Regions from separate parts of the Streptomyces sp. NPDC005799 genome, predicted to be linked through region 3. Evidence: riboswitches for the same ligand, from Rfam matches in the RefSeq annotation. Region 3 holds a riboswitch; each other region holds the start of a gene.

Region 1 (5,793 bases), on a different contig from region 3:
CTCGGTATGTGCATACGCATAGAGACTGCTCCAGCGTCAACCGCCCCACGCGTCACGGCATTTCCGGCTGCCCTGTGACACCGCACACGCCGAAGGGCGGCACCCCCTGCCGTAGCAGGAAGTGCCGCCCTCCGTGAGGACGTTGATCAACCGGGGCCGAGGCCCCGAGGTCGATCAGAAGTCCATGTCACCGCCCGGCATGCCGCCACCGGCGGGCGCGGCGGCCTTCTCCGGCTTGTCGGCGATGACGGCCTCGGTGGTGAGGAAGAGCGCGGCGATGGAGGCGGCGTTCTGCAGGGCAGAGCGCGTGACCTTCGCCGGGTCGATGATGCCTTCCTTGACCAGGTCGACGTACTCACCGGTCGCGGCGTTGAGGCCGTGACCCGGGGTGAGGTTGCGGACCTTCTCCACCACGACGCCGCCCTCGAGGCCGGCGTTGACGGCGATCTGCTTCAGCGGGGCCTCGAGCGCGATGCGCACGGCGTTGGCGCCGGTCGCCTCGTCACCCTCCAGGTCCAGCTTCTCGAAGACCGAGGAGGCCTGGATGAGGGCCACGCCACCACCGGCGACGATGCCCTCCTCGACGGCGGCCTTCGCGTTGCGGACGGCGTCCTCGATGCGGTGCTTGCGCTCCTTGAGCTCCACCTCGGTGGCGGCACCGGCCTTGATGACCGCGACACCGCCGGCGAGCTTCGCCAGGCGCTCCTGCAGCTTCTCGCGGTCGTAGTCCGAGTCGCTGTTCTCGATCTCGGCGCGGATCTGGTTCACGCGGCCCGCGACCTGGTCGCTGTCACCGGCACCGTCGACGATGGTGGTCTCGTCCTTGGTGATGACCACCTTGCGGGCCTTGCCCAGCAGGTCGAGGGTGGCGTTCTCCAGCTTGAGGCCGACCTCCTCGGAGATGACCTCGCCGCCCGTGAGGATGGCGATGTCGCCGAGCATGGCCTTGCGGCGGTCGCCGAAGCCCGGGGCCTTGACGGCGACGGACTTGAAGGTGCCGCGGATCTTGTTGACGACCAGGGTCGACAGGGCCTCGCCCTCGACGTCCTCGGCGATGATCAGCAGCGGCTTGCCCGACTGCATGACCTTCTCCAGGAGCGGGAGCAGGTCCTTGACCGAGGAGATCTTGGAGTTGGCGATCAGGATGTACGGGTCGTCGAGGACGGCCTCCATACGCTCCATGTCGGTGGCGAAGTACGCCGAGATGTAGCCCTTGTCGAAGCGCATACCCTCGGTGAGCTCCAGCTCCAGACCGAAGGTCTGGGACTCCTCGACGGTGATGACGCCTTCCTTGCCGACCTTGTCCATGGCCTCGGCGATGAGCTCGCCGATCTGGGTGTCGGCGGCGGAGATGGAGGCCGTGGAGGCGATCTGCTCCTTGGTCTCGACGTCCTTCGCCTGCTCGAGCAGGGCACCGGAGACGGCCTCGACGGCCTTCTCGATACCGCGCTTGAGGGCCATCGGGTTGGCGCCGGCGGCTACGTTGCGCAGGCCCTCCTTGACCAGGGCCTGGGCGAGCACGGTCGCCGTGGTCGTACCGTCACCGGCGACGTCGTCCGTCTTCTTGGCGACTTCCTTGACCAGCTCGGCGCCGATCTTCTCGTACGGGTCCTCGAGCTCGATCTCCTTGGCGATGGAGACACCATCGTTGGTGATCGTGGGGGCGCCCCACTTCTTCTCGAGGACGACGTTGCGGCCCTTGGGGCCGAGCGTCACCTTCACGGCGTCCGCGAGCTGGTTCATGCCGCGCTCGAGGCCGCGCCGCGCCTCCTCGTCGAACGCGATGATCTTGGCCATGTGAAGTGGTCCCTCCAGGACTGGGGGTGATTCCTTCGGACCGCGCCCGCGCCCGCGACGGACGGCTCGCCGACCCGTGGGTTCCTTGCCCCACCCGGCCTGCGGGCCTCACCGACCCGGTCCTTCTTTGTCACTCTCACCTTCAGAGTGCTAACGCCAATGATTAGCACTCGCCCCTGCCGAGTGCAAGCGCCTCCCGGGTACTGGGCAGGTCTCGCAGGGGATCCGGGGCCGCCTGACGCAGACATGCCGAAGGGCCCGTACCCATGACTCCCCATGGGGTACGAGCCCTTCGAAGAAAACAGAAGAACGACGCTGCGATCTACCCGGCGCGTGCTTCAGCTGGTCGCGAGTCGGACCATGTCCGCCTGCGGCCCCTTCTGACCCTGCGAGATCTCGAAATCGACCCGCTGGCCCTCTTCCAGGGTGCGGTACCCGTCCATCTGGATGGCGCTGTAGTGGACGAAAACATCCGCACCACCGTCGACCGCGATGAAGCCGTACCCCTTCTCCGCGTTGAACCACTTGACGGTGCCCTGAGCCATGCCTAACTCCCCTATTACTGGCCCTTGCACAGACCCGCACTTCGCGGGTCCGGGTCAGACCTCACCCCCCACGGTTTGGGGGCGTGCGCCGGAACGCGTCGACCGCGGCTGAATGTATCTGTCCAACTGCCGTCTGCAACAGGTCAATCGGACGAGAATTCTGGACGTCAGGGGTCCGGAATGTAGTGAGAATTCGCCCGAATTCAGGGCAAGTCGGGCCCCATAAAGGGCGCATAAGACACAAAAGACGCGCACACTTTGGCTACTTCTCATCGCATCCGGAGGCGGTACTCATATGCGTTCGGCATGCGGGAGGCAGCAGGTTCCCCAACTGTACCGTGCTCAACCATGCAGAATTGCCCCCTCCGTTTCTCTCACGGAGGGGGCAATTCGATGAACACTCGGTAATCACTGTTACCGACGGTAATGATCGGTCATCAGGTCAGCCGCCGGCGACCGCGGGAATGATCGAGACGCCCGCACCGTCCGGGGTGGCCGTCTCCAGCCCCTGCTCGAACCGCACATCGTCGTCGTTGACGTACACGTTGACGAATCGCCGCAGCTTGCCCTGGTCGTCGAGGACCCGGGCGGCGATCCCGGTGTGGTTCTTCTCCAGATCGGCGATGACCTCGGCCAGGGTCGCGCCTTCGGCGCTCACCTCGGCCTGGCCGCCGGTGTAGGTGCGCAGGATGGTGGGGATGCGGACGTTGACGCTCACGATGAAACCTCCGGTCGGATAACGGGCTTGGGGGCGCGGGGCTGTGGTCGATATGTGCGGCTGCCGCCGCGTGGGCGCGAGCAGCCCCCACCGGCCCCCAGACGACGACGGTCTAGACGAGCCCAGCTTCCCGGAAGGACTCCAGGTTCGGGCGAATCGTTGCGGTGAGCCCCGTGTCGGCCACCGCGTCCAAGGTCTTCAGCCCATCGCCGGTGTTGAGGACGACGGTGGTGAGGCTCGGATCCAGCACACCGGCCTCGATCAGCTTCTTCGTCACGCCGACGGTCACCCCACCGGCGGTCTCCGCGAAGATGCCCTCGGTCCGGGCGAGCAGCCGAATCGCGTCGACGATCTGCTCGTCGTTCACGTCCTCCACCGCGCCGCCGGTACGCCGCGCGATGTCCAGGACGTACGGGCCGTCCGCCGGGTTGCCGATGGCCAGCGACTTGGCGATGGTGTTCGGCTTCTGCGGCCGGACCACGTCGTGCCCCGCCTTGTACGCGACGGAGACCGGGCTGCACCCCTCGGCCTGCGCGCCGAAGATCTTGTACGGCTTGTCCTCGACGAGCCCGAGCTTGATCAGCTCCTGCAGCCCCTTGTCGATCTTCGTCAGCTGCGATCCGGAGGCGATCGGCACCACCAGCTGGTCGGGCAGCTTCCAGCCGAGCTGCTCGCAGATCTCGTACGCCAGGGTCTTGGAGCCCTCCGCGTAGTACGGCCGCAGGTTGACGTTGACGAAGCCCCAGCCCTCGCCGGCCGGGTCGCCGATCAGCTCGGAGCAGAAGCGGTTCACGTCGTCGTAGTTGCCCTCGATGCCGACGAGCTCACCGCCGTAGACCGCGGCCATGACGACCTTGCCCTGCTCCAGGTCGTGCGGGATGAACACGCAGGAACGGAAGCCGGCCCGGGCCGCGGCGGCGCCGACCGCGCCCGCGAGGTTGCCGGTGGAGGAGCAGGAGAGGGTGGTGAAGCCGAAGACGCGCGCGGCCTCGATGGCCTGGGCGACGACACGGTCCTTGAAGGAGTGCGTCGGGTTGCCGGAGTCGTCCTTGACGTACAGGCCACCGGTCACGCCCAGCTCGCGCGCGAGGTTGTCGGCCTTGACGAGCTTGGTCCAGCCGGGGTTGATGTTCGGCTTGGTCGCCACGTCCGCCGGGACGGGCAGCAGCGGCGCGTAACGCCAGATGTTCGAAGGTCCCGCCTCGATCCGCTTGCGGAGTTCCTCGGTGTCGTAGGCCGAGAAGTCGTACGCGATCTCGAGCGGGCCGAAACACTCCTCGCAGGCGAAGACCGGGCCGAGCGGTACCCGGTGGCCGCATTCGCGGCAGCTCAGCGCCGCGGCGGGACCGAGATCGACGGCCTGGGAGTCGGTGGTGCTTGCAACAGTCTGCGCAGCCATGTGAGGCGAGGCCCTTTCTCCTCATCTTCCTCACGACGCATCTCGCCGTGAGACGGATTTGGCACCTTCCCTAGCCGGGAGCCTCGCGGAATGATCAACGTTGATCTACGAGACCGGCTGGAGGGTTGCCGGGGCTTCATCGGGCCGTGTCCCTCTGCCCCTCTGGATGAGCGGTATTCGGTTGTACGTTCAATGACCTCGGACATGCGATGGTCATCGACGTTGTTCAAGACTGTAACCGAAGGCCAGGACAGTTGAGAGAGTCGTCCGAACCGCGAGACAAGTGAGGAGCCGCCTACGTGCTGGAAGAAGTCGAGCGCTGGCTGAGCACCCGCTCCTGGTCCGTCACCGACCGACCGCTCCACCAGATCCTGGCCGCCAAGCAACGCACGGGCCGGACGGTGTCCGTCGTGCTGCCCGCGCTGAACGAGGAGGAGACGGTCGGCGACATCGTCGCCATCATCCGTCACGACCTGATGCAGCAGGTCCCGCTGGTCGACGAGATCGTGGTCGTCGACTCCGGCTCCACCGACCGCACGTCGGCGGTCGCCGCGTCGGCCGGCGCGCGGGTCGTCCACCGCGACGACGTCCTGCCCCGACTCCCCGCCGTCCCCGGCAAGGGCGAGGTGCTGTGGCGCTCGCTGCTGGTCACCACCGGGGACATCGTCTGCTTCATCGACGCCGACCTGAAGGAGTTCTCCTCCGACTTCGTCTCCGGCATCGTCGGCCCGCTGCTCACCGACCCGGGTATCGACCTGGTCAAGGGCATGTACGACCGCCCGCTCGCCGGCGCGAGGGGCCAGGGCGGCCGGGTCACCGAACTCATGGCCCGCCCGCTGCTCAACATGCACTGGCCGCAACTGGCCGGTTTCGTCCAGCCGCTCGGCGGCGAATACGCGGCCCGGCGCAGCCTGCTGGAACAGCTGCCCTTCCCCGTCGGCTACGGCGTGGAGCTCGGCATGCTGGTCGACGCCCTGCACCTGGTCGGCCTCGACGCCCTCGCCCAGGTCGACGTCGGCGTCCGCAGGCACCGGCACCAGGACGGACAGGCCCTGGGCCGCATGGCCGCGGCCATCTACCGCACGGCCCAGCTCCGGCTCGCCCGCGGCCACCTCATCCGTCCCTCCCTCACCCAGTTCGAGCGGGGCGAGGACGGCTTCGAGCCGCGCACCTATTCGGTGGACACCGAGGAGCGGCCGCCCATGGTGGAGATCGCGGAGTACGCGGAGCGCAAGGTCGCGTAACCCCGCGGAGCGGGCCGTATACGGGGCGAGGCCGTGAACCGGCCATACGTTTGAGTGTTTCCGGGCCGGGCTAGGTTGAGGCGTATGGCT
Region 2 (5,793 bases), on a different contig from region 3:
AGGTCGACGCCGCCGTACGACTGGCCCATGAGGCAGCGGAGTCCGGTGTCACGTCGGCCTGGTTCGGGCAGACCTTCGGCGCGGACTCGCCCCAGCTTGCGGCGATCGTCGGGCGCGAAGTGCCCGCACTGCAGGTCGGCACCTCCGCGATCCCCGTCTTCGGCCGCCATCCGCTGCTCGTCTCCAGCCAGGCCCAGACCGCCCAGGCCGCGACCCACGGCCGCTACCACCTCGGTCTGGCCCTGGGTACGAAACTGCTGACGGAGACCGCCTTCGGCCTGCCCTTCGAGCGGCCCATCGCCCGGCTGCGTGAATTCCTCACCGCACTGCGGCAGTTGACCGTGACCGGCACGGCCGACTTCCACGGTGAGCTGCTGACCGCCACCACCCCCGCTCCCGGCGCGGGTACCGGGTGCCGAGAGAGGTGTCCCCCTGCTGGTCGCCGCGATGGGGCCGCAGGCGCTGCGGGTCAGCGGTGAACTGGCGGACGGGATCCTGCCGTACCTGGCGGGACCGCGCGCCCTGGCGGACCACATCGTGCCCGCCCTGACCACCGCCGCCGAGGCCGCCGGCCGCCCCGCGCCCAGGATCGTCGCCCTGGTGCCGGGCGTGGTCACCGACGACGTGGCGGCAGTACGGGCCAAGGCCACCGAGAACCTCGCCTTCTACGAAGAGATCCCGTCCTACGCCCGGGTCATCGAACTCTCCGGCGCCCGACGGGCCGCCGACCTGGCCGTGATCGGCGACGAGCGGACCGTCGAGGCCGAGGTGCGCCGTTACCGCGACGCGGGCGCCACCGAGGTCGTGTTCTCGGGCACCGAGATCGCCGGAGAGGCCGACCGCCGACGCACCTGGCGACTGCTCGGCGAACTCGCCCGCTGAACCGCCCCGAAGACCCGACAGCCCCCTGCACGAAGGAGATTGCGTTGACCACCGAGGCCACCACGACCGACCTCCGCACCTTCACCGAGACCTGGCTGGAGTGGTACCGGGCCCAGGAGGCCCGGCTCTCCGCCCCGCACGGTTTTCTGGCGATCACCGGCCAGCACTGGCTCGACGACCGCCCCCAGCGATTCCCGGACGCGCCCGGCGCCTGGCACACCGGCCCCGACGGGGTCGTCGTCACCCTCGACGACGGCGAGGAACTGGTCGTCGACGGAACCCCGGTGCGCGGTGAACACCGCTTCGGCGTGCTGCCCGAACGCGGCGGCGTCAACGCGGTGTGGGGAGACGCCGTCATCGAGGTCGCCAAGCGCGGCGGCCACGACATCGTGCGTCCCCGACACCCGGACGCGCCCCTGCGCACGGCCTTCACCGGAACACCTGCCTACGCACCCGACGCGCGTTGGGCCGTGACCGGCCGCTACGTCCCCTTCGACACACCCCGGCCGACCACCGTGGGAGCGGCCGTCGAGGGCCTGGAGCACGTCTATGACGCTCCGGGCAGGATCGACTTCGAGCTGGACGGACGTCAGCTGTCCCTCACCGCGTTCCCCGGCGCCGGCGAGGGCCGGCTGCTGGTGCTGTTCACCGACGCCACCTCCGGGGTCACCACCTACGCCGCCAACCGGGCCCTGTGGCTCGAGCCGCCCGCCGCCGACGGCCGGGTCGTCCTGGACTTCAACCGCGCCGCGAACCTGCCGTGCGCCTACACGGACCTGGCCACGTGCCCGCTGCCCCCGGCCGAGAACCGGCTGCCGGTGGCGATCGAGGCCGGTCAGAAGATCCCCCGCGAGCGCGGCGGTTCCTGAGCCGGGGTGGCCATTGACCAACGGCAAGATCTCTCCGTACGATCACGAGTGGCATTGAGTGTCAGCGTCAAGCCCTGGCTCGCTGACCGGCAACCCTCCCACGCGGTGGGGTGCTCCAGGTGAAAGCCCGGCGGGATCACCGACGATCCCGCAAGCGCGTGGCCCCGTGACCGGGGCCGGACAGGTGGAGGACCGACATGCGGCACGGTGGTGACCTCAGCGCCCGTTTCGCCGGCGCCACCGTGTTCTCCCGGCTCTCGCGTCGGCGCCACATCGATCTCAAGCGCTCGACCAGCTGTCTCTGTCAGGCCTGACGGGCCTTTGCAGCGCTGGTCACCGTCCGGCACCAGGCGCCGCCGCATCCGTCTGCGCCTGATCCCCGTACGTCGTTTCGGCTGATCCCTGTTCTTCCTTTCCGCTGATCCCTGTCTGCACAGCGCTCCCCGACATCGGCATCACGCCGATCGGGTCCGCACGCCCCGGCACGGCCGTGTCCCGTACCACCGCCGTGCCTGGTGACACGAGTAGGAGAAGACCTCCGTGATCGCACTTCCCCATGTCAGAACCTCTCGGTGGGCGGCACTGACCGCCCTTGTGACCACCAGCGCCCTGCTGACCGCCTGCGGATCGGGCGGCGGCGACGCGGGCAGCGGCACCGGACAGCCCAGGTCCGGCGGCACCCTGACCTTCGCGGTGGGGTCGGACTCCGGCTGCGTGGATCCGCAGCAGGTCGCCAGCAACGAGACCATCTACTCGGTGCGCCAGATCGTGGACTCCCTGACGGACCAGGACCCGAAGACCGGCAAGATCGTGCCGTGGCTGGCGAAGAGCTGGGAGGTCAGTCCCGACGCCAGGACCTTCACCTTCCATCTGCGTTCCGGTGTCACCTTCAGCGACGGCTCGAAGCTGACCGCGCAGGTGGTCAAGGACAACTTCGACGCGGTGCCGAAGCTCGGCGCCCTGGGCACGCTCGCCGAGGGCTACCTGAGCGGCGTGGGGAGCACCACCGTGGTCGACCCGCTCACCGTGAAGGTGACCTTCATCCAGCCCAACGCCCAGTTCCTGCAGGCCACTTCGACGCACTCGCTCGGCATCGAGTCCACGGCCAGCGTGCAGAAGACCCCGCAGCAGAAGTGCAGTGACGGGGTGACCGGCTCCGGACCGTTCGTGCTGAAGCAGTACGTGCAGAACCAGTCCCTCACACTCGTCAGGCGCACCGGATACGCCTGGGGATCATCACTGTGGTCCAAGAAGGGCGAGGCGTATCTCGACAAGCTGGTGTTCAAGGTGGTGCCGGAGGCGGGTGTGCGGGCCGGCAGCCTGCAGTCCGGTCAGGTGGACGCCGTCTCCAGCGTCGGCAAGGCCAACGAGGCGGCTCTCAAGGGCGGCCAGGTCACCCTCAAGCGACGGGCCAACCCCGGGGTGGTGTTCGGTCTCGGCCTGAACAACTCCCGGCCGCTGTTCAAGGACGCCAAGGTGCGTCAGGCGATCCTCCACGCCATCGACCGGCAGCAGATCGCCGACACCGTGTTCCCGACCGGCACCCGGTCGGCCACCAGTGTCCTCGCGCACACGACACCCGACTACACCGACCTCTCCTCCGGCCTGACCTTCGACGTCACCAAGGCCAAGTCCCTGCTGGACGCGGCCGGTTGGAAGGCCGGAAGCGACGGCGTCCGCGCCAAGGACGGCCAGAAGCTGAGTCTGACGATCAAGTGGTTCCCCAACGCGGCCACCAACCAGCCCGCGCTGGAGCTCATTCAGCAGCAGCTCAAGACCGTCGGTGTCGATGTGCCCCTCAAGCAGCTCCAGGTCACGCAGTTCGCGCCGACACTCCAGTCGGGCGACTACGACGCGGTGTGGGGGAACGTGACCCGCGCCGACCCCGACATCCTGCGCAGTTCCTTCTCCACCAAGCTGGCCAACTTCTACCACCTGCCCCCGAGTTCCCTGGACACGGCACTGTCCGAGCAGGCCGCTACCGTCGACCCGGCCAAGCGGGGGCAACTGGTCACCGAGGCGCAGCAGTTGATCGTGCAGAACGCCTACTACGCTCCGGTGGTGGAGCTCCAGACCCAGCTGGGCGTGTCGAAGAAGGTGCACGACCTGGACTTCGACGCCTCCAGCCGGCTCCAGCTGCACGACACCTGGATCGGCTGACGCATGCGCCGCTATGTGATCAAACGGCTCGCGCAGGCGGTCGGCGTGCTGTGGGCGGCGTACACGGTCTCGTTCCTGGTGCTGGACTACCTGCCGGGCGACCCGGTCACGGCGATGGCCAGTGCCGGGATGGACTCGGGGCAGGTCGACCCGAAGCAGATCGCCGCCCTGCGGCACGAGTACGGCTTCGACAAGCCGGTGCTGGTGCAGTACGCCGAGTACCTCGGCCGGGCGGTGCGCGGGGACTTCGGCGACTCGGTGTCCACCGGTCGTGCGGTGACCTCGACGGTGGCCGACGCCCTGCCGCAGACCCTGCAGCTGACCGGAGCGGCCCTGCTGCTCGCGGTGCTCCTCGGTGGCGGTCTGGCGGTGGTGGCGACGTACACCACTCAGCGCGGGCTGCGGCAGCTGCTGCTGTCGCTGCCGCCGCTGGGGGTGTCCGTCCCGACGTTCTGGGTGGGGCTGCTGCTGGTCGAGTTGTTCTCCTTCCGGCTGCACTGGTTTCCCGCGTTCGGCAACGACGGCCTGCGGGGGCTGGTGCTGCCGGCCCTGACGCTGGCGGTGCCGACCGGGGCGCAGGTCGCCCAGGTGCTCGCCAAGAGCCTGCTCACCGCGCTGGACCAGGCGTACATCGAGACAGCGCGGGCCAAGGGCGCCGACCGGTGGCGGGTTCATCTGCGGCACGCCCTGCGCAACGCGTCCCTGCCGGCGCTGACCGTCGTCGGCCTGCTCGTGGGGCAACTGATCGCCGGTTCGGTGGTGGTGGAGACCGTGTTCTCCCGCGACGGCCTCGGCCGCGTCACCGCGGCGGCGGTCACGGCTCAGGACATCCCGCTCGTGCAAGGGGTCGTGGTGTTCGGAGCGCTGATCTTCGTGACGACGAACGTGGTCATCGACCTGGTCTACCCACTTCTCGATCCACGGATCGTGGTGGCCTCGGGCGGAAGGGCGGCCCTCGCATGAGCCAGAGCCTCGTCGACGACACCGCCCTCGGCCTGGCCCGGCCGGTCGACACGGCCCCCGGCCCCGAGCCGGGGAGCCGCGGCGACGTACGACGTGTGCTGCGGTTCCTGGCCCGCCGACCGGGCCTGTTGCTGTCGGTCGTCGTCCTCGTCCTGGTGGTGCTGGCCTCGTTCTGGCCGGGAGTGTTCACCTCTCAGGACCCGCTGAAGGGCGTCCCCGCACAGAACTTCCGCGGCCCGAGCGCACATCACTGGTTCGGCACGGACGAGTTGGGCCGCGACGTGTTCTCCCGGGTCGTCCACGGCGCCCAACTGTCCCTCAAGGCGACGCTGATCGCCGTCCTGGTCGCGTTCGTGGTCGGCGGACTGCTCGGGGTGGTCGCCGGGTTCGTGGGCCGCTGGGTGGACGACGTCCTCATGCGCTTCGTCGACGTACTCCTGTCCATCCCCGCGCTGTTCATGTCCCTCGCGCTGGTCACCGCGCTGGGCTACGGCACGGTGAAGGTGGCGGTCGCGGTCGGCATCGCCAGCGTCGCCTCGTTCGCGCGGGTGGCGCGCGCGGAGGTGCTGCGGGTGCGGCAGGCGGTGTTCGTGGAGGCCTCGCGGGCGAGCGGGGCGCGCTGGTACTCGGTGCTGGGCCGGCATGTGCTGCCCAACGCGGCGGGCCCGGTGATCGTCCTGGCCACCCTCGATTTCGGTTCCTCCATCCTGGCCGTCTCCGCCCTCAGCTTCCTCGGTTACGGCGCTCCTCCGCCCGCCCCGGAGTGGGGCACGTTGATCTCCGACGGCCGCAACTACCTCGCCAACGCCTGGTGGCTGACCGCGCTGCCCGGACTGGCCATCGCCGCGACCGTGCTGGCAACCAACCGCATCGCCCGCGCGCTGGACGGCGAATGGTCCCGACAGCCATGACCGACGAA
Region 3 (5,793 bases):
GCCGACACCGCCCCCTCGGGGGCGCCCGTCCGGCGCGCACGGGTGAGCCCTGCTCCCAGGACCGCCGCCCCATTCCCGCCCGCCCGACGTCGCTTCCGCCGCGCGTACGTCCGCGCCCGCTCCCGGGGAGAGTCATGACCATCGCACCGCCGGTCGCCCACACCACCGCCCACGCCACCGATCGACCCGCGCCCGCCTTCCGGGGCCGCATCGGCCGGGACGCGCGCAGCGGCCACTACGCCGTTCCGGGCCGCTACCGCCTCCATCTGTCGACCGCCTGTCCCGACGGCCTGCGCATCGCCGTCACCCACAGCCTGCTCGGCCTGGACGCCGTCTGTCCGGTGACCCGGCTGCCCGCCGTGCCCGACTGCCCCGAAGGCGGCCACTCGGCCCTGCGGCCGCTGTACGAGGCCAGCGCCCACCGCTACCGCGGACCGGCCGTCGGACCGGTGCTCAGCGACGACTGGTCCGGACGGATCGTCAGCACCCACGCGCCGGACATCATGCGCGACCTCGCCCGCCGTTTCTCCGCCGGCGGTACCTCCCTCCACCCGTGCGGCGCGGAGTCGGAGATCGAGGCCGTGGAGCGCATGTGCCGGGAGGGGATCGAGGAGGCGGCGCAACGGGCCGGGTCGGCCGGTGAGGACGCGATGGTATGTGACACGGCACTGACCACCCTGCTCGACACCCTGGGCGCACTCGACCGCTGGCTCACCGGCCGCACCTACCTGATCCGTGACGAAGTCACCGCAGCCGACGTCGAGTTGTGGGCCGCGCTGGTCCAGCTCGACACCGTGCACCGCAACCACCTGGACGCCGCCGCCGTCCAGCGCATCGCCGACCATCCCACCCTGTGGGCCTACGCCCGCCGGCTCGCCGCCCACCCGGCGTTCGGCGGCCACCTCGACCTCGACGGCATCGAACGCCGTCACCACGCCCGCTGCCAGGGCCTGGAGGCCGCCGGAGCGGCCGTACGGATCCTGGACTGGGCGGCCCACGCCACCCGTTAGCCGTTCCACCTGGTGGACGGGCGTTGACATACGTTCGGGCAATTGTTTTAACTAGCAACCAGAACGGTCATGAGCGTCAGCGACAAGCCCTGGCTAGCTGACCGGCAACCCTCGCACCGCGGTGGGGTGCCCCAGGTGACGACCGGACCGGATGACCTTTCGGTAAGCGCGAGGCCCGCAGGGCCGGAAACAGTGACGGTGACGCCATGTACGCAGCTCCCAGGACGGCCACGTGCCGCCCACAGGGCTGCGTACAGCCGTACCCGAACCCTCTCGTCGCCGATCGCGCCGTCGATCTGCTCCGCGTGAACAGCGCACTGTGTACCGCATCGGGCCGTGCCCGCTGTCGGGGCTGACCTCTTCCCGCAGCCCCCGCATCCCCTGACGAACACCGCGACGCGGTGTGCCGTCGTCCTTCCCGCCCCCGGTACCCCGCTGTCGCGTCCGCCGCCGCATGCCGCCGCGCCGTCCGGGGTGTCCGACCCAGCCGGAGCCCACCATGAGTGAACCCCCTGGCGCCACCGTCACGCTTGCGCCGACGTCCGCCGCCGACGAACCGTCAAAGCCCCTCACCGCTCAGCGAGTTCTGCCGCTGCGACGCCCCGGACGCTGGATCGCCACCGCGGTCGTCCTCGTCCTGGTCGCCCAGTTCGTGCACGGCCTGGTGACCAACCCGTTCTACCAGTGGGACCGCTGGGGCTACTGGTTCCTGCGCCCCACCATCCTCGACGGCCTGGTGATCACCCTCGAAGTCACCGCCTACAGCGCGGTGTTGGGTCTCCTCGGCGGCATCCTGCTCGCCCTGGCCCGGCTGTCGAGGAGTCCGGTGCTGCGCGCGGTCAGCTGGACGTACATCTGGGCCCTGCGCTCCATCCCGCTCATCGTGGTGCTGCTCTTCCTCTACAACTTCAGCGCCCTGTACAAGACGTTGAGCGTCGGCATCCCCTTCGGTCCGGCCTTCTTCTCCTTCGACGAGACGAAGCTCGCCACCGACATGGCCATCGCCGTCATCGGCCTCAGCCTCAACGAGGCGGCCTACGCGGCCGAGGTCGTCCGCGGCGGCATCCTCTCCGTCGACCAGGGCCAGCACGAGGCGGCCGCGGCGCTCGGCCTGCCGAAGGGCTACCAGTTCCGGAAGATCGTCTTTCCGCAGGCGCTGCGCTCGATCATCCCCAACTACGTCAACCAGCTCATCGGCCTGATCAAGGGCACCTCGCTGGTCTTCTACGTCTCCCTGCTCGACCTGTTCGGCTCCGCGCAGACCATGGGCTCCACCTATCCCGGCGACATCGTGCCGCTGCTGCTGGTCGTCACCGTCTGGTACCTGATCCTGACCAGCGTCGTCTCCGTCATCCAGTTCTACGTCGAGCGGCACTACGCCCGCGGTGCCACCCGCACCCTGCCGCCGACGCCGCTGCAGAAGCTCCGCACCGCTCTCACCGAGCTGCGGGCCCGTATCCGCCGGGAGGCCGCCGTATGACCACCGACACCATCGAGGCCCTGGCGAACGTCGACGCCGCCACGGTCGAGGTGCACGACGTGCACAAGTGGTACGGCACCCACCGGGTGCTGGACGGCGTCGACCTCACCGTCCGCCCGGGCGAGGTCACCGTCATCCTCGGTCCCTCCGGCTCCGGCAAGTCCACCCTGCTGCGGGTCATCAACCACCTGGAGAAGCCCGAGATCGGCCACGTCAGCATCAACGGCGAACCGATCGGCGTGAAGCGGCAGGGCAACCGGCTCAAGGAACTCAGCGAGCGGGCCATCCTCACTCAGCGGGGCCGGATCGGCTTCGTCTTCCAGAACTTCAACCTCTTCCCGCACCTGACGGTCCTGGACAACGTGGCCGCGGCCCCGGTCGCCACCGGCCGCCTCGGCAGGACCGATGCCCAGGAACTGGCCCGGGAACTCCTCGACCGCGTCGGCCTCGCCGACAAGACCGGCGCCTACCCGCGCCAGCTGTCCGGCGGTCAGCAGCAGCGGGTCGCCATCGCCCGCGCCCTCGCGCTGCGCCCCGGCGTCATCCTCTTCGACGAGCCCACCTCCGCCCTCGACCCCGAACTGGTCGGCGAGGTGCTCGCCGTCATCAAGGACCTGGCGACCAGCGGCACCACCCTCGTCATCGTCACGCACGAGATCGGCTTCGCCCGAGAGATCGCCGACCGGGTCGTCTTCATCGACGGCGGCCGGATCGTCGAGCAGGGCCCGCCCTCCGAGGTCCTCGACAACCCCCGGCACGAGCGGACCAGGGACTTCCTCAGCAAGGTCCTCTGACCGGCCGCGCCTTCAGATCTCCCCCCACACCACCTTCATCACCTCCAGCGACAAGGATCGGCCATGCCCACCCAGTTCACCCGACGCAGCCTGATACGCGGCATCACCGCGGCGACCGCCGTCGCCTCCCTGGCCACCGGGCTCGCCGCCTGCGGTGGCAACAGCGACGCGGCCACCTCCACCGACGCCGCCGCCAAGACCGGCGAGGTCGTCGTCGGCCAGGTCTCCAACGGCGCCGCCCAGCAGACGTCCATCAAGGTCTCCGAGGTCAAGTCCATCAGTGGCGAACTGCCCGCGGCCGTCAGGAAGAGCGGCAAGCTGGAGATCGGCATCGGCGCACTGCCGGCCGGCTTCCCGCCGCTGGCCTACGTGGGCAGCGACCAGAAGACCCTCACCGGCTCCGAGCCCGACCTCGGCCGTCTGGTCGCAGCGGTCTTCGGTCTCAAGCCCGAGGTGAAGAACTCCACGTGGGAGAACCTCTTCGTCGGCATCGACAGCGGCAAGGTCGACGTGGCCTTCTCCAACGTCACCGACACCGAGGAGCGCAAGAAGAAGTACGAGTTCGCCTCCTACCGGCAGGACAACCTGGCCTTCATCGTTCCGAAGAAGAGCACCTGGAACTTCGACGGCAACTACGAGAACCTCGCCGGCAAGACGATCGCCGTCGGTTCCGGCACCAACCAGGAGAAGATCCTCCTGGAGTGGAAGGCGAAGCTCGCCAAGGAGGGCAAGAAGCTGACCGTCAAGTACTTCCAGGACAGCACCAGTACCTTCCTCGCCCTGAACAGCGGGAAGATCGACGCGTCCTTCGGCCCCAACCCCGGTTTTGCCTACCACAACCGCCAAGTGGCCAACACGCCCAACGCCACGCGCACGGCGGGCACCTACTCGGGCGCGGGTGCCAGCCTGCAGGGTCTGATCGCGGCCACCGCCAAGAAGGACAGCGGCCTGGCCAAGCCGCTCGCCGACGCCATCAACTACCTGATCAAGAACGGTCAGTACGCCGAGTGGCTCAAGGCCTACAACCTCTCCAACGAGGGCGTGGCCAAGTCCGAGGTCAACCCGCCCGGACTGCCGCTCGACAACTCCTGACCACCGCGCGCCGGGGGCTCCGCCGCCGCTCCGCGGTGGAGTCCCCGCGCCGGACATCCCGAGCCGCACACCGGAGACCGCCACACCATGTCCGTCATCGCCCTCGACGCCAACTCCTCGCACCTTCTGGACAATCCTGCCTGGGCCGCGCTCACCGGTCCGCACGCCCGCTTCGCCCAACGCGTCGGCCACGCCGTCCGCTACCAGCCGGACGTGGCCCCTTTCCACGCCCTCTCCGACGAGGACGACCCGCGCGCCTGGGCCGACCTCGCCGCACTCGTCGGCCCCGGCGGCACCGCCGCGGTACGGGGCGTGACCGAGGCGGCGGAGGGCTGGGAGGTCGTGCGCACCGGGCACGGCGTCCAGCTCGTGGACACCGCCCTGCGCGCCGAGCCCGACCCCGAGGCCGTACGGCTCGGCCCCGACGACGTGCCCGAGATCCTCGACCTGGTCGCCCGCACCGAGCCGGGCCCCTATCTGCCCCGCACCGTCGAACTGGGCACCTACCTCGGCATCCGCCACCAGGGCCGGCTGATCGCCCTGGCCGGCGAGCGGCTGCACCCGCCGGGCTGGACGGAGATCAGCGCCGTGTGCACCGACCCCGCCCACCGCGGCAGGGGCCTGGCCACCCGTCTGGTCCGCGCGGTCGCCGCCGGCATCAAGGAGCGCGGCGAACGCCCCTTCCTGCACGCCGCGGCCACCAACGCGAACGCGATCCGGCTGTACGAGTCGATCGGGTTCACCCTGCGCCGCCGTACCGTCTTCTCGCTCGTCCGGCACACCGGGGCCGCCGCCCTGGAAGAAACGGCATAGCCGTGCCGTTGTCCTTGTCGAAGGCGAGTGTTCGGCCCACGCGGACGGAGGTGCGACACATGACACGTGTAGCGCGCGCCGTCCGCCTCCACTCCCGGCCCCACATCGACCTCCAGCGCGTCGCCGGCTCCCTCTGTAGCTCCTGACCCCGTTTCCCCAGCCGCCGTGCGCCCCGACTCCCGCGGGCCGGCGATCTCGTACGGACCTCCAGGAAGGCACCCTCGTGTCCGCAACTCCCGCTTCCCCCCTGCACCTCGCCGTCGCCCTCGACGGCACCGGCTGGCATCCCGCCTCCTGGCGCGAGCAAGTCGCCCGCCCCCGGGACCTGTTCACCGCCGGCTACTGGGCCGACCTGGTCGCCGAGGCGGAACGCGGCCTGCTCGACTTCGTCACCCTCGAGGACGGACTCGGCCTGCAGTCCTCGCAGTTCGGCGAGCTCGACGGCCGCACCGACCAGGTACGCGGCCGCCTCGACGCCGTACTCACCGCGTCCCGCATCGCACCCCTGACCCGGCACATTGGCCTGGTCCCGACCGTGATCGCCACCCACACGGAGCCCTTCCACATCTCCAAGGCGATCGCCACCCTCGACTACGTCAGCACC

Evidence for each region. Region 3 has a riboswitch for S-adenosylmethionine ahead of ABZ453_RS45450 (amino acid ABC transporter permease). Riboswitches for the same ligand answer to the same signal wherever they lie in the genome.
Region 1: linked by a shared signal. The riboswitch ahead of thrC (threonine synthase) and the one ahead of ABZ453_RS45450 (amino acid ABC transporter permease) in region 3 are both predicted to bind S-adenosylmethionine.
Region 2: linked by a shared signal. The riboswitch ahead of ABZ453_RS08885 (putative leader peptide) and the one ahead of ABZ453_RS45450 (amino acid ABC transporter permease) in region 3 are both predicted to bind S-adenosylmethionine.

Annotation. Positions count from the first base shown of each region.
Region 1 covers NZ_JBEXXQ010000019.1:154,976-160,768, reverse strand. Annotated here, with positions in the region: gene groL (chaperonin GroEL) at 175-1,797, opposite strand; gene ABZ453_RS20560 (cold-shock protein) at 2,136-2,342, opposite strand; gene ABZ453_RS20555 (MoaD/ThiS family protein) at 2,785-3,060, opposite strand; gene thrC (threonine synthase) at 3,173-4,459, opposite strand; SAM riboswitch class I at 4,478-4,632, opposite strand; gene ABZ453_RS20545 (glucosyl-3-phosphoglycerate synthase) at 4,759-5,703, shown strand; gene ABZ453_RS20540 (trehalose-6-phosphate synthase) at 5,788-5,793, shown strand, end outside.
Region 2 covers NZ_JBEXXQ010000007.1:23,613-29,405, reverse strand. Annotated here, with positions in the region: partial or broken gene ABZ453_RS08895 (LLM class F420-dependent oxidoreductase) at 1-882, shown strand, start outside; gene ABZ453_RS08890 (DUF1684 domain-containing protein) at 927-1,751, shown strand; SAM riboswitch class IV at 1,802-1,914, shown strand; gene ABZ453_RS08885 (putative leader peptide) at 1,949-2,065, shown strand; gene ABZ453_RS08880 (ABC transporter substrate-binding protein) at 2,292-3,911, shown strand; gene ABZ453_RS08875 (ABC transporter permease) at 3,915-4,874, shown strand; gene ABZ453_RS08870 (ABC transporter permease) at 4,871-5,785, shown strand; gene ABZ453_RS08865 (ABC transporter ATP-binding protein) at 5,782-5,793, shown strand, end outside.
Region 3 covers NZ_JBEXXQ010000077.1:8,729-14,521, reverse strand. Annotated here, with positions in the region: gene ABZ453_RS45455 (glutathione S-transferase C-terminal domain-containing protein) at 135-1,010, shown strand; SAM riboswitch class IV at 1,076-1,185, shown strand; gene ABZ453_RS45450 (amino acid ABC transporter permease) at 1,510-2,490, shown strand; gene ABZ453_RS45445 (amino acid ABC transporter ATP-binding protein) at 2,487-3,284, shown strand; gene ABZ453_RS45440 (ABC transporter substrate-binding protein) at 3,348-4,376, shown strand; gene ABZ453_RS45435 (GNAT family N-acetyltransferase) at 4,464-5,189, shown strand; gene ABZ453_RS45430 (putative leader peptide) at 5,249-5,335, shown strand; gene ABZ453_RS45425 (LLM class flavin-dependent oxidoreductase) at 5,413-5,793, shown strand, end outside.